Regions from separate parts of the Halomonas sp. AOP43-D1-4 genome, predicted to be linked through region 4. Evidence: predicted binding sites of a transcription regulator. Region 4 holds the regulator's gene; each other region holds the start of a gene.
The links. The regulator LexA, encoded in region 4, represses DNA repair genes until DNA is damaged. The targets are predictions, from matches to a motif close to TACTGTNTANNTANACAGTA.

Region 1: the regulator LexA is predicted to act here: its motif matches at 2,305-2,324, upstream of ACT3RQ_RS12025 (LexA family protein).
Region 2: the regulator LexA is predicted to act here: its motif matches at 1,763-1,782, upstream of recN (DNA repair protein RecN).
Region 3: the regulator LexA is predicted to act here: its motif matches at 1,823-1,842, upstream of ACT3RQ_RS10555 (LexA family protein).

Annotation. Positions count from the first base shown of each region.
Region 1 covers NZ_JBQSVY010000010.1:6,587-10,171, forward strand. Annotated here, with positions in the region: gene ACT3RQ_RS12015 (sodium-dependent transporter) at 1-429, shown strand, start outside; gene ACT3RQ_RS12020 (Y-family DNA polymerase) at 540-1,841, opposite strand; gene ACT3RQ_RS12025 (LexA family protein) at 1,838-2,281, opposite strand; gene ACT3RQ_RS12030 (alpha/beta fold hydrolase) at 2,638-3,537, shown strand; gene ACT3RQ_RS12035 (patatin-like phospholipase family protein) at 3,578-3,585, shown strand, end outside.
Region 2 covers NZ_JBQSVY010000005.1:183,662-187,246, forward strand. Annotated here, with positions in the region: gene recN (DNA repair protein RecN) at 42-1,715, opposite strand; gene grpE (nucleotide exchange factor GrpE) at 1,939-2,568, shown strand; gene dnaK (molecular chaperone DnaK) at 2,698-3,585, shown strand, end outside.
Region 3 covers NZ_JBQSVY010000008.1:140,977-144,561, forward strand. Annotated here, with positions in the region: gene ACT3RQ_RS10540 (heme ABC transporter permease) at 1-303, opposite strand, end outside; gene ccmB (heme exporter protein CcmB) at 318-1,046, opposite strand; gene ccmA (cytochrome c biogenesis heme-transporting ATPase CcmA) at 1,050-1,670, opposite strand; gene ACT3RQ_RS10555 (LexA family protein) at 1,939-2,376, shown strand; gene ACT3RQ_RS10560 (IMPACT family protein) at 2,377-3,009, shown strand; gene ACT3RQ_RS10565 (sodium ion-translocating decarboxylase subunit beta) at 3,083-3,585, opposite strand, start outside.
Region 4 covers NZ_JBQSVY010000006.1:37,678-41,262, reverse strand. Annotated here, with positions in the region: gene ACT3RQ_RS07855 (ribonuclease J) at 1-347, opposite strand, end outside; gene purU (formyltetrahydrofolate deformylase) at 668-1,522, shown strand; gene lexA (transcriptional repressor LexA) at 1,630-2,307, opposite strand; gene ACT3RQ_RS07840 (TetR/AcrR family transcriptional regulator) at 2,574-3,251, shown strand; gene ACT3RQ_RS07835 (L,D-transpeptidase family protein) at 3,229-3,585, shown strand, end outside.

The DNA.
Region 1 (3,585 bases), on a different contig from region 4:
CGCCGCAGTGCTGCGTGGAGCACGGGGATTGTTCTTTGGTTGATTAGTACCGCTGCCATGCTCTCCTTTAACCTGGGCGCTGATTGGACGTTGGCAGGCAAGACCTTCTTTGACTGGCTGGACTACATCACTTCACGCTGGATGATGCCGTTGGGTGGGTTAGGCACCGTCATACTGGCAGGCTTTGTCCTAAAGAGTGAAACGTTCCGCGACGAGCTGGGGCTATCGCCTCTGCCCTATACGCTATGGCTTGCCATGGTGCGTTATGTCAGCCCGCTGGGTATTTTGGTTATTTTCGCTGATGCGTTAGGGCTGTTTACCGTTACTTTTTCAGTTCATTGGCCGTGGTTGTTAGCTATCCTGCTGATCATGATGGCGCTGGGCGAGTGGTTGAGTCCTCGTCTGCGTCAGGCGTTAACGACACGCTAACGGATTCTCCCCAGCCAACGCTGCTGCTGAGCAATGAGTGACGGCTCATCCAGCGGCGTTTGGCAGGTGATTTGAGTCTCTTCCTGAGATCGTAGTTGAAATCACAGCGGTTACTTGCGTAAAGCAGATTGCTTGATAGCACCAGGATGGGTGCCTGCCTTCATCAACTCGTCCCAGCGTGTGGTGTAGCGGCCTGAGCGGTGCCCGCAGCGTAGCTGCCAAGCGGCATCGGCATCCGTTATACCAAAGCTGATGGTGCCTTGCCCCATACGCTGATTGATATTGTCCAGGGTGGCCATTAAGTAAGGGTATCGGTTCCGCGGCGGTTGATGTAGCAACGAGAGCTGGTGCTGCTCGGCATCAACCAGATCCAGCAGCATCACACCTGCCTTCATAAACCGGTAGCCTGGCCGGTAAACCTGTTCAACCCCTTGGTGAACGGCCTCAAGAATTGTGCGCGTATCATCGCTGGGTGAGGGCAGGGGCACCATGGTGTGAGGAAAATACTGGGGTTGGTCTCGGCGGTGGCGGTTGGTGTTTAAAAAAATCATCACGGCTCGCGTTAGGCTGTGCTGCTGACGGAGTTTTTCGGCGCTGCGCTGGGCATGTTGGCGTAACGCGTTATGTACTTCTGTTTTACTGCCGGTTGATTGGCCGAATGAGCGCGACGTCATAATGCGGTGGCGCGGTTGATCCAGCGCATTCATCTGCAGGCAGGGCGTACCGCGCAGCTCCAGCGCCGTGCGGGCCAGCACTACCGAAAAATGTTTGCGCAGTAGCCGAAGGTCAGCCTCACGTAAGTCCCAAGCGGTATTAATATTACTGATCGCTAACCGCTCAGCAATCCGGCGCCCAACGCCCCATACGCTGCCCACCGGTGTCTGTTTAAGCAAGGCGATCGTTGCCGCATCTTTTCCCGTTAGCAGGCACACGCCTTGATAGTGAGTCGCCTGCTTGGCCAGGTGGTTGGCAAGCTTCGCCAGTGTATGCGTAGGGGCCAGCCCGACGCATACCGGCAGGCCTAAATGACGCCGAATCCGCCGACGCAGCCATTCGCCCAGGGTTTGGCACTGCTGGTTGCTGAACGCCTCCAGGTAAATAAACATTTCATCAATGGAGTACGGCGACACGGCTGGGCAGGTATCGCGCAGTAGCTGGCACAGCCTGGCCGACATATCGCCATACAGCTCATAGTTGGATGACTTGAGGTAAATGTCACCACGCTTACGCAGGCTTTCGAGCTTAAACGATGGCATGCCCATGGGGATGTCCATGGCTTTCATCTCGGCAGAGCGGGCGATGATACAGCCGTCGTTGTTCGACATAACGCCCACCGGCTTGCCTTCCAGCGCAGGATCAAACACACGCTCACAACTGACGTAAAAGTTGTTGGCATCGACCAGGCCGATCATCGGACATACTCATGAATGACAGCACGCACTACTCCCCAGAGCTGGCACTCGGTGCCTTCCAAAGGAAGCGGCGGGTAGTGAGGATGCGCAGAGCAGAGATGCGGCGTATTTTGGTAGAGGGCGTAGCGCTTAATCAGCACTTCCTCTTCAAACATGGCAACCAGAATGTGCCCTAGCCGAGGCTTAATGCTGCGGTCAACGACCAGCAGGTCGCCATCAAAAATCCCCCAGCCTTCCATACTGTCACCAGCGGCGGAAAGGTAGAACGTCTGGGTAGGGTTTTTAATTAACCGCGTGTTGAGGTCGAGCGTACGCGGTTCGTAATCCTGCGCTGGTGATGGAAAGCCGCTAAAGCCCGCACGGCCTTGTAACGATGAAAAAGGCAACGGCTGAGACGTTAACGGCAAGGTGGGCACGAGCGTCGATGGAGGCAACGACATCGTCGGCATCCTCACTGAATATAGTGTGTATGTATATACAGTATTTATTCGTGAGGTTTAAATTGCAAGCGTTGAGCGGCGATTAGGCAAGCCTAGCGCGCTAGCCACAACCCCACGACGATGGCACTAACAACAGCAATAAAAAAAACAAGGTTACGGGCGCGTGTATCGCGGCGTGGTTTCATGGCAGCACCATTAGCAAGGGTTGGGGAAAAGCGGCGGAAGAATTGCGCCTGGCATGGTAACGTTTGTTACTGATACCGTCATCCAGACATTGCCTGAAAGCTGAATTCAGGAACATTAAAGGCGTCGCGTTATTTGCCAACGAGATGACCACTTCATCAGGAAAACAATGTATGCGTGAACCGACACTCCAGCACGCGTCTCGACACACTGCGCAACCGCTGGTGCTTGCGCAAGGGCGCTTGGCCGCACTGGGCTGGGGCCGCGTGGATGCACCTGTCTGGCTGGCGCTACACGGCTGGCTGGATAACGCGGCAAGCTTTAGCCGCTTGGCTCCGCTTTTGGCAGATGCGCTGGATATCCGCGTGGTAGCCATTGATTTTCGTGGCCATGGACACTCCCAGCATGCCGCTTTCGGAAGCGACTATGCGTTGTGGGATTACTGCCACGACGTGCTTGATGCGCTGGACGCGCTAGGTATTGAACAGGCTTCTTTACTGGCCCACTCCATGGGCGCGGCGGTTGCCTGCCTACTGGCCGCCGCCATGCCAGAGCGTATTGCCCGGTTAACCTTGATTGACGGGCTGGGGGCGTTGAATACGCCTGCGGAAGAAACTGCCAGCCAGTTGCGCAAAGGGCTTATTGCCCATCGTCGCCCGCTTTCCCGCCCACCACGCTATGCTGATATCGAAAGTGCGGTTGCCGCGCGGGTAGCCGGTGGCGTCACCACGCTGGATAGTGTAGCGGCGATGCCGTTGGTTGAGCGTAATACGCAAGCAACTGCCGATGGCTATCTACAAATGTGTACGGATAGTCGACTGCTAAAACCCTCTCTGGTGCGCTTTACCCCTGAGCAGGTGCTGGCTCTGTTAGCGTGTATTCAGGCGCCGGTACTACTGATTGAAGGCGAGCAGGGTATTTTAGGAAAGCGTGCCTGGGCCGAGCAGGCGCGCTTGGCGGTTAATGATCTGACCCGCCATGTGTTGCCTGGCGGGCATCATCTACATTTAGAATCTAAAGCGGTTGCCGCTGTGGCGGAACTCGCCACCGCCCACTGGGAGGCAGCCGTGTAAAGCGGTTATACGGTCGGCTCAAGAGCAATAGGAATAGCCAATGAATCA
Region 2 (3,585 bases), on a different contig from region 4:
TGCGTGGTAGCCGTTAATTAGATAGTGATGTGAGAAAGCTCTTAATGAGGCGGGCGCTGGCTGGCATGCAGCATTTCCTGGGCATGAGCCAGTGTTTGGTCAGAGAGCGTGACCCCGCCCAGCATGCGCGCAAGCTCGCTGATGCGCCCCCGCTCGTCCAGCAAGGCCATATAGGTACGCGTAGAATCTCGCTTGGCACGCTTTTCAATATGCAGGTGCTGATGCGCCTGTGCGGCCACCTGGGGCAGGTGCGTCACGGTCATTACCTGGCCGTTCTGTCCTAACTTGCGCAATAACTGGCCGACAATTTCCGCCGTGGCGCCTGAAATACCCACATCCACTTCGTCAAACACCAGGCTTGGGATCGTCGAATGCGAGGCGGCCACCACCTGAATCGCCAGGCTGATACGCGAAAGCTCACCCCCAGAGGCAACTTTGGCGAGCGGGCGAGCAGGCTGGCCTGGGTTAGCGCTGATTAAAAACTGTACGCTATCCAGCCCTTCAGGCGTGGGTGTTTCACGCGAAGCAACGGCCACTTCAAAGCGTGCCTTCCCCATGGCCAGAAAGGCCAGCTGCTGCTGAACTTCTTTACCCAGCCGTAGAGCAGCTTTTTGACGGGTATCGCTGATTTTCTTGGCTTCGCTGCGGTAGCGCTCACGGTACTCGGCGACCTGACCGCTCAGCGCTTCAAGGTCTTCATCGCTGGTTTCGAGCTGTGCCACTTCACGTTGAAGCGCGCTATGCAGGGCGCATATTTCTTCAGGCGCGACATGATGCTTGCGCGCAATGCGGTGTATATCGGTCAAGCGCTCTTCCACCCACATCAGGCGCTCTGGGTCGAGCTCGGTGCTGCTGGCAAAGCGCTGCAACTCGCTTGAGGCCTCTTCCACCTGAATGCGCGCATCGCTGAGCATGGCGAGCGTATTGGCAAGCGTGCCCTTATCGCTGCCCGGCAGGGCGCTTAAGTGTGCATAAGCTTGATTAAGAAGCGACAGCGCGCCGCCGTCATCGCTGGCGCAGCAGTCGGCAGCCAACTGGGTTTCACGCAGTGTCTCTTCGGCATGCGCAAGGGTCAGTTGCTCCTCTTCAAGCGTCTGTAGTTCGCCTTCACCCAGGCCAAGCTGGTCCAGCTCTTCAACCTGGTAGCGCAGCAGTTGGCGCTTGGCTTCTACTTCACTACCTTCTTCACTGAGCTTTTTAAGCCGTCGTCGCGCATTGCGCCATTCGTGGAAGGTTTCTGCCAGTTGCTGGCGAGCCTCCCGTAGCCCGGCATAATCATCCAGCAGGGCCAGGTGCACCTCTTCACGCATTAACGCTTGATGAGCATGCTGGCCATGAATTTGAATGAGCTGCTCGCCAAGCGATTTTAAGTCCGTGATGGTCGCTGGCTGGCCGTTAATCCACGCTTTTGAACGCCCACTGGCGGTCACTACACGGCGCAGCAGGCATTCGTCGGTGGGGAGCTCGCGGGCTGTGAGCCATTCGACGGCGGCGGGCAGGTGTTGAATGTCGAAACGCGCTGATAGGTCGGTGCGCTCGCAGCCGTGGCGCACGCTGCCAGCATCGGCACGCTCACCAAGGCACAGGCCCAGCGCGCCTAGAAGAATGGATTTGCCTGCACCTGTTTCCCCCGTGATGGCCGTCATGCCGTGGGTCAGGTCAAGCTCAAGGCGGTCGACAATCGCGTAATCTTGAATCGCTAGCTGAGTAAGCATGATGCCTCCTGAGGCGGTGCGACACAGAAGCTGGATACTTATCCAATAAATGTTGTTTTATACAGTAGTCGATAACTGACTTCAATGCTCCTCTTGAGATGGCTTTTATGGCCCCCATATAGCCTCTATACGTGTTTAGGGCTGTTTTAAAACTGATTTATTGATTATTTTTTATGAGCAGTGTTGGGCAGACAAAGCCCGAACCCCTTTTGAGGAGCATGGCATGGCAAAAGAACCGCAAACTCCATTAGATGACGAACTCGCTCGCCAAGAGCGGGAAGCCGATATGAGGGACCAGGAGTCTGAAGAGCGCTTGATTGATGGGGAGCTGGAAGGCCTGATTAACGACGAAGCGCCGCTTGAAGGCAGCTTCGCCGACCCCGAGGCCGACGTACTCGCCGCTCAGGTAAATGAGCTGGAGCAAAACCTGGCAGAAGCCAAGGACCAGGCGTTGCGCGCCGCCGCTGAAGCTCAGAATGTTCGCCGCCGTGCCGAGCAGGAAGCGGACAAGGCACGTAAGTTTGCCTTGGAAAAATTTGTAAAAGAGCTGCTGCCTGTGGTGGATAGTCTGGAAAAAGCGCTTGAATCCATGCAGGACGGCGCCTCTGAGGCGCACCGCGAGGGCGTTTCCATGACGCTCAATATGCAGCTGGGGGTGCTCAATAAATTTGGTGTTGAAAGCATTGAGCCCCAAGGCGAGCCCTTTGACCCCCAAGTGCACGAAGCCATGGCGATGGTGCCGAACCCCGAGCTTGAACCCAATACCGTAATGGAAGTGATGCAGAAAGGTTACCTGCTCAATGGGCGTTTGGTTCGCCCAGCGATGGTTGTGGTCAGTCAGAAGGCAAATTAAGCCGATTAGTGACGCAAAGTGTAAAAAAACCCTTGAAAAGTCACTGGCGGCCCCCAGATAAAGGCCAACCACGCGGGAAATCCCGCACACGTTTTAAGTATTGATACAACTGAATTCGAGGTTTTTGCTATGGGACGCATTATTGGTATTGACCTGGGTACTACCAACTCTTGTGTGGCAGTACTTGATGGCGACAGTGCTAAAGTTATCGAGAATGCTGAAGGTGGCCGTACCACGCCTTCGATCATCGCTTACACCGATGACGGCGAAACTCTGGTAGGCCAGGCCGCCAAGCGCCAAGCCGTTACCAACCCGGAAAACACGCTTTACGCCATCAAGCGTCTGATCGGCCGTCGCTTTAAAGACGACGTTGTTCAGAAAGACATCAAGATGGTGCCCTACAAAATCGCTGAAGCTGACAACGGCGATGCGTGGGTAGAAGTAAAAGGTAAAAAAATGGCGCCGCCGCAAGTAAGTGCGGAAGTGCTGAAGAAAATGAAGAAAACCGCCGAAGATTACCTCGGCGAAGCGGTAACGGAAGCGGTCATCACCGTACCGGCTTACTTCAACGACAGCCAGCGTCAGGCCACTAAGGATGCAGGCCGCATCGCGGGGCTGGACGTTAAGCGTATTATCAACGAGCCGACCGCAGCAGCACTCGCCTACGGTATGGACAAGTCACGCGGTGACAAAACCATCGCCGTTTATGACTTGGGTGGCGGTACGTTCGATATCTCGATCATCGAAATTGCCGACGTTGAAGGCGAAACCCAGTTTGAAGTACTCGCCACCAACGGCGACACCTTCCTGGGCGGCGAAGATTTCGACTTGGCGCTGATCAACTACCTGGTTGACCAGTTCAAGTCTGACAGCGGTATTGATCTGTCGGGTGACAACCTGGCCATGCAGCGTCTGAAAGAAGCCGCTGAAAAAGCCAAAATTGAACTTTCAAGCGCCCAGCAGACCGACGTTAACCTGCCCTATATCACGGCTGACAACACTGGCCCGAAACACCTT
Region 3 (3,585 bases), on a different contig from region 4:
AAACGGCGCCATAACTGTCGCGGCCATATCCGCCACCTTGATCTTCCATACCATGAAGACAAGGCTCGCCGCCGCCATCGAAACAAACACCGACTGGGCAAGAAAGGCGGCGGGCACGTGGACATAAATGATCCTGAAGCTATCGCCCTGCCCCTGATTCACCTCGGTGGGTGCAAAGGCTAACCCCCATACCGTACCGGTCGCAATGAGTACCAGGGAGACTGCCCAGCACCAGGGCTGCACCTTTGCACTCATTGCATAAAACGATTTGGGAGAGCCCCATTTATGAATAAAGGTCCACATGGCGTGTTCTGTCCTCAACCGTTGATACTGATGCGTAGCGAGGCGGCAATCGCCCAGGGAGCCAACAGTAGCGACGCGGCCAGCAGGGCCCCGAGCATGGCCAGGTGCGCCGCGACACCTTCACCGATGACAGCAGCCTGCACCGCCCCGACCCCAAAAATAAGCACCGGTATATACAGCGGCAGTATAAGCAGCGACAGCAGTACACCGCCTCGCGCGATACCGACGGTCAACGCCGCACCAATCGCGCCAAGCAGGCTCAAACTGGCACTGCCCAGTAAAAGCGAAAGCGCAAGCACCGCGTAGCTGCCCGGAGGCAGGGCCAGCATCACACCCAGAAGCGGCGCGACCAGTGCCAGCGGCAGCCCGGTCAACAACCAGTGGGCCAGCACCTTGGCCAGGCTAAGCGCGGCTAGCGGCTGAGGCGCGAGCAGCATCTGCTCAAGGCTGCCGTCGTCATAATCGGTGCGAAACAGGCTATCCAGCGACAAAAGCGCCGCCAGAAGTGCCGCTACCCACAAAAGACCTGGCGCGATCAGCGCAAGTACGGCGCGGTCGGGTGAAATGCCGATTGGGAACAGCGTTATCACCAGCGCGAAGAAGACCAGCGGATTGAACAGCTCGCCGCGGCGTCTGAACATCAGTGTTACATCACGCTTCAGGGTAGCGGTAAAGGCGATCCACAGCCCGCCCGGCACCGGCGTTTCAAGTAGTGTAGTGGTCGCCTTCTGCCCCTGCGTCATTGTCTACCCCAGTTGAATACAGCGAGCGGCGGGCGAAGCATTCAGCCCATGGTGAGTGGTTACCAGAATGCTCCCCCCGGCTTGAGCATGAGCTGAAAGCTGCGCTTCAAGCGCGGCTACGCCTTGGTGGTCAATGGCGGAAAACGGCTCGTCAAGCACCCAGAGTGGACGGCGCGTCAGCGTTAACCGGGCCAACGCCACACGGCGCTGCTGACCCGCCGAAAGCTGGCCGGCCAATACGTCCTCAAAACCGCCAAGCCCTACTTGCTCCAAAGCGCTCAGGCGCTGCGATTCATTCCCCCGCTCGCCGCTTAGCGCCTGGTACCAGGCCAGGTTTTCAAGCGGTGAAAGCCCAGCCTTGATGCCTGGCGAATGCCCCAGATACAGCAGGTTGGCCAGATAATGTTCACGCACCTTGCGAAGTGGCGCGCCGTTCCAGAAAAGCTCGCCTTGGTAATCACTCAGTTGACCTGCCAGCAGCTTTAACAGCGTGGTCTTGCCGCTGCCATTGGGGCCTTCAATTCGAACGATGTCACCGCTGCGAATCGTGAGATCGAGCCCTTCAAATAGCCAGCGCCCATCACGCTCACAGGCTAGTTGTCGTGCTTGCAGGCACAGGCTCAAAGGTGTCTCCCAACAGGTTGATAGTTAGCCAAAACTCTACACGGAAAGCCACGTTATCTCCAGCCAATCGCAGCGGCCGTGAGAATGCACCAAGCGTGCCGACGGGACCAGCATTTTGAATAGCCAAAGGCACTGGATAAAAACAGCACTACCACTGTATGCAAAAACAGCTGTATACTAAAACACTGTATGAAAAGACATGCCAACAACCTGCTGGCTTGCCACTACTAAACGCCTAGGGAAAGGGCGCTGCATTGGAGAATTTCCTATGAATATATCGATGTCAGCACCAACTCACGCCGGTTCTACCGTATTGAGCAGCGCGTCCTGCGCACCTAAAGGCATTCAATCGGCACGCGCCTTTAAAACAGCACCACGCAGAACGCGCCACAATACCTACGCCCTAAAAATACGTGGTAACCGAATGCGTGATTGCAACTTGTTTGATGGAGATGTCATTATTATTCGGCGTTTTCAATGCGATACCCACGAAGAAACCGCCGTCGCTCACATCAATCAGCAGCCTGTTGCGTTGAAGCAGCTCTCGATCAGTCGCTTTGGCGTACATTTATGGCCTGCCGACACCCAAGCGCCGGATCTCTTTTTGCACAATCGCGATATTCAAGTGTTAGGAATGGTAATGGGTGTGGCGCAGGATAGTGCCAACGACCTTGCTGCCAATTCTTATGGCCTTATGGAGCACTGATTGCGTTATCAAGTTCCTGATTTAGCTGCCTCGCAGTGGCATACCGCCGAGATAGAGGTCGAAAAAAGCCAGTTTCTGGCGTGGCTATGCCATGCGCCAGATGTGGCCGCTTTTAGTGCACTTCTTGAAGCGGAAAGAGCTGCTCACCCCAATGCCAGCCATCACTGTACGGCTTATATTGCTGGGCCGCCCGGGGAGCAAACACTGATTGGTTTTTCCGATGATGGCGAGCCTGGCGGCACGGCCGGTCGGCCAATGTACCAGGTACTTCAAGGCAGCCAAATGGGTGAAATCGGCGGTGTCGTGACGCGCTACTTCGGCGGCACCAAGCTAGGCACCGGCGGGCTGGCACGGGCTTACGCTCAAGCCATCAGCCATGCGTTGGAAACCTTACCGACGCGTGAAGTGATTGAGCGAGACGCCTACACGCTACGCCTTACCTTTGCCAGCGAGGCTATCGCCCGCGCCTGGTGCGACGAAAAGGCCATCCCCATTGAACACGTCAACTACGATGGCGAAGGTGTTCAGCTCACCATTGGCTGGCCCCGCGACCATACGTTCGACCTTTCCCCCTTGGAAAATCGCCTAAAGTGCACGCTGGACGTTACCCCAGTAAACGCCCCCGCCCCCTGAACCAAAAACGGCTTACGGAGTAAACCGTAAGCCGTGCATGGGGCACTTCTGCTTCCCCGTCAATCCTGTCTATTTATCCCAAATATTTAATCATTACCCCGGCAGCCACGGCAGAACCAATTACCCCTGCCACGTTTGGACCCATCGCATGCATCAACAAGAAGTTATGCGGATTGGATTCCAGACCGACCTTATTAGCTACACGCGCCGCCATAGGCACAGCGGATACCCCGGCAGCACCTATCAGCGGATTAATCGGCATACGGCTCATTAGGTTCATCAGCTTGGCCATTAACACGCCGGCGGCGGTACCAATTCCGAAGGCCACAATACCCAGCCCTAGAATCCCGAGGGTTTCCACCGTCAAGAAGCTTTCCGCCATCAGCTTTGAGCCAACAGAAAGCCCTAGAACGATCGTCACGATGTTGATCAGCGCGTTCTGGGCGGTATCCGAAAGCCGCTCTACCACGCCGCATTCGCGCATCAAATTACCAAAGCAAAACATCCCCAGAAGCGGTGCTGCGTCGGGTAGAAACAGCGCGACCAGGATCAACAGCATGAGAGGAAAAATCACTT
Region 4 (3,585 bases):
GGCAAATAGCGCACCGAAAAGGGCGCCGTTTCCATTGCTTCGCCCGGCTCGATGATCTTAATCGCGGCGCTACTTAGCTGGTGTTCAGCGAATTTCGCGCGTAAGAGGCCTGCCGCAAGTGGGGTGGCATAGATAGGGCAGTTCCACTTGGGCCATAACCAGGCAACCGCGCCAATGTGATCTTCATGTCCATGCGTTATAAATAACGCTTGGGGCGTTATGTTCAGTGCCTCGGCGGTGCCCAGGTTAGGTACCTGAAGGGGCGAGTTAGGCAAATCCTGGCGAATCATCATGCCGCAGTCGACCGCGATCCAGTGATCGTCGTATCCATACAGCGTTAGATTCATGCCGATTTCACCACACCCACCCAGCGGCAGTAGGCGCAGAGGCGGGCGGCGGCGAGGACGAAGTTGAACGCGTGGTGGATGCATCGGTTATGAAAAGCCTAAAAAGTAATGCCTTAACTATACGGGAAGGCAGGGGCGGCTAACAATGACCCCCGACATTAGATAACGGTGCTTCGTTAATAGGGTTCCGGTACACTAGGCAGCCGTTATTTACGGCGTCGCTATTTAGCCGCTGTTTGCGGCGCCGTTGCACTATGCCAATAGACGATGCCAATAGTGGTTTGTCATTTGTATTTCGTAGGTCGTCAAGAGTACTTCACATGTCTCATTATTACCGTTTAGTCGTTTCCTGCCCCGATCAGGTGGGTATTGTTGCCCGTGTGTCTGGATTTATTGCTCAACAAGGCGGCTCTATCACCGAGGCCAGTCAGCATTCTGACTTGCAAACGGGCCGCTTTTTTATGCGTTATGAGATATTGGCCGATTCGCTTGGCATGTCCGTTGAAACATTACGCAGCGCCTTTGAGCCAATTGCTCAAGAGTTTTCCATGCAGTGGGCGCTAATGGATACTCAAAAGCGTCGGCGCGTCATCCTCATGGTCTCCCGTGAGTCTCACTGCCTGGTGGATTTACTTTACCGTTGGCAGGCAGGTGAGCTGGATTGTGATATCGCCGGTGTGATTTCTAATCACGAAGACATGCGCTCAATCGCTGAGTGGTACGGTATTCCTTATCACCATGTGCCGGTGGACGCGAATAATAAGGAAGAGTCGTTTACTCAGGTGCAGGAACTTATTGATAACGCGCGAGCGGACTGTATTGTATTGGCGCGCTATATGCAGATTCTGCCCCCGTCGTTGTGTGAGCGCTATGCTGGGCAGGTAATTAATATTCACCACAGCTTCTTGCCTTCATTTGCTGGCGCCAAGCCTTACCATCAGGCTTATGAGCGCGGCGTAAAGCTAATTGGCGCGACGTGCCACTACGTGACGGAGGAATTGGATGCCGGGCCGATTATTGAGCAGGATATTCATCGTGTGAGTCATTGCCATACGCCAACCGACCTGGTTCGCTTTGGGCGCGATGTAGAAAAAGCCGTATTGGCGCGAGGCCTGCGCTGGCATCTGGAGGACCGCGTTTTGATCCACGGCAATAAGACCGTTGTCTTTAGCTAAGCGTTTTAAAAACTGTTTAAGCTGAACCAGTAACAAAACAAGGGGGTGGTCATGAAAATGGCCACCCCCTTGATGCTTTTCAAATCCAATTCCACGCAAACGGCTTATTAGCCTAGCGCTTGGCCATTACCGCCACGGATGACGCCTACACCTACGCCTTCAATATCCAGGGATTGGGTTCGCAGGTCGATTTCAATCGGTGCAAAATCAGCGTTTTCCGCAATCAGCATGACCTGATACCCTTGGCGTTGAAAGCGTTTTACAGTGACTTCATCTTCCAGCCGCGCAACGACGATTTGCCCGTCACGTACACGATCAGTGCGGTGCACCGCCAGTAAATCGCCTTCCAGGATGCCCACATCCTTCATGGATAAACCGCGTACCCGCAGGAGGTAGTCGGCTTTAGGGGTGAAATATTCTGCGGGTAGCGGGCAGTAACGGTCGATATGCTCCGCTGCAAGGATCGGGCTGCCAGCGGCCACTTCACCGATGACTGGCAAGCCCATCGGCGGAAGATCATTGCTGTTGGCTGCAACGGTGGCGGGTAATTCGCTAACGTCCTGAGCTTCCTGGTTGGGGAGGCGAATCCCCCGCGACGTATTGCGAATAATCCGGATAACGCCTTTACGCTCAAGAGCACGTAAATGCTCTTCAGCGGCATTGGGGGATTTAAAGCCCAAGGCCTTGGCAATTTCGGCGCGGGTGGGAGGGTAGCCGAATTCACCCATGGTTTTTACTATAAAATCAAAAACATGTTGCTGACGTGCTGTGAGTGGCCGCGACATACCAAACTCCATAAACAATAAAAGACAGTCGGTATCTGTCTGCTTGATCAGTATGTGTTTAAGTATACAGTATGTTGCTCTATCCAGTACATGGTTAAAAAAGCAGCTTGTTAAAACACTGTCTGTGAGCGGTAAGACGTTTGAATTAACACTAATGTGCAGGGTAGCCAATTAAAAAAAATCGGTGAATAAGGGTGATTGAGCCTGATTAAGATATGACTTACTATTCTGGCATGTTTTAAACACTCGTTTCTCCGGAGGCCATAATGGCACAATCTGACACGGTGTCACGCATTCTGGATACCGCTGAGGTGCTGTTTGCAGAGCGTGGCTTTGCTGAAACGTCACTGCGTAACATTACCAGTAAAGCGCGAGTAAACCTGGCGGCTGTTAATTATCATTTTGGTTCCAAGAAAGCCCTTATCCAAGCCGTATTCTCGCGCTATCTAGACCCGTTTACTCAGCGTTTTCATGGTGCGCTCGATGAGCTTGAAGCCCAATACGCCGATCGTGCCATCCCCCTGGAAGAGCTGCTTGAAACAATGGCCACCACGGTGCTGGCAGTGCCTGCTGAACGGGATAGTTTGAAAGTCTTCATGCGCTTATTGGGATTAGCCTATAGCCAAGCGCAGGGGCATTTACGGCGCCATATTCAAGAGCAATATGGGGATGTGTTTACCCGCTTTACCGGGCTTGTGCGTAAGGCGACCCCTGATTTACCCGATGCCGAGCGTTTTTGGCGGCTGCACTTTATGTTGGGTACGGTCATTTTCACCTTGTCGGGGCTGGATGCGCTACGTGATATCGCCTCCAAGGATTATCAGGAGCAGGTGACTGTGCGTGATTTAGTGCGACGCTTGCGCCCTGTGGTCGTTGCCGCCATGAATGCTCCACTGCCGCAAGAGGTTGAAGGAGCGCAGCATGCGAACGCCCCTGTTAGCTGAGTTGCCACCTAAAAAAGACGGCTGGATCGAAATTGATACCGGCGCACAAATCCTGCGCTGGTGGCAGGGTCAAACACCAGACTTTGAGTGCGCTATCTCTACTGGAGGCGCTGGCGTTGGCCAGCAAGAAGGAAGTGGCCAAACGCCGCATGGCTGGCACTATGTTCGCGCGGCAATTGGCCATGAACAGCCGGTCAATGCGGTATTTAGAGGCAGGCGTTTTACCGGTGAAATTTTCTCAAGTGACTTGGCCGACGCTCATCCGACACGTGACTGGATTTTGACGCGTATTTTATGGCTGTGTGGGTTAGAGCGAGGATTTAACCGTGCAGGC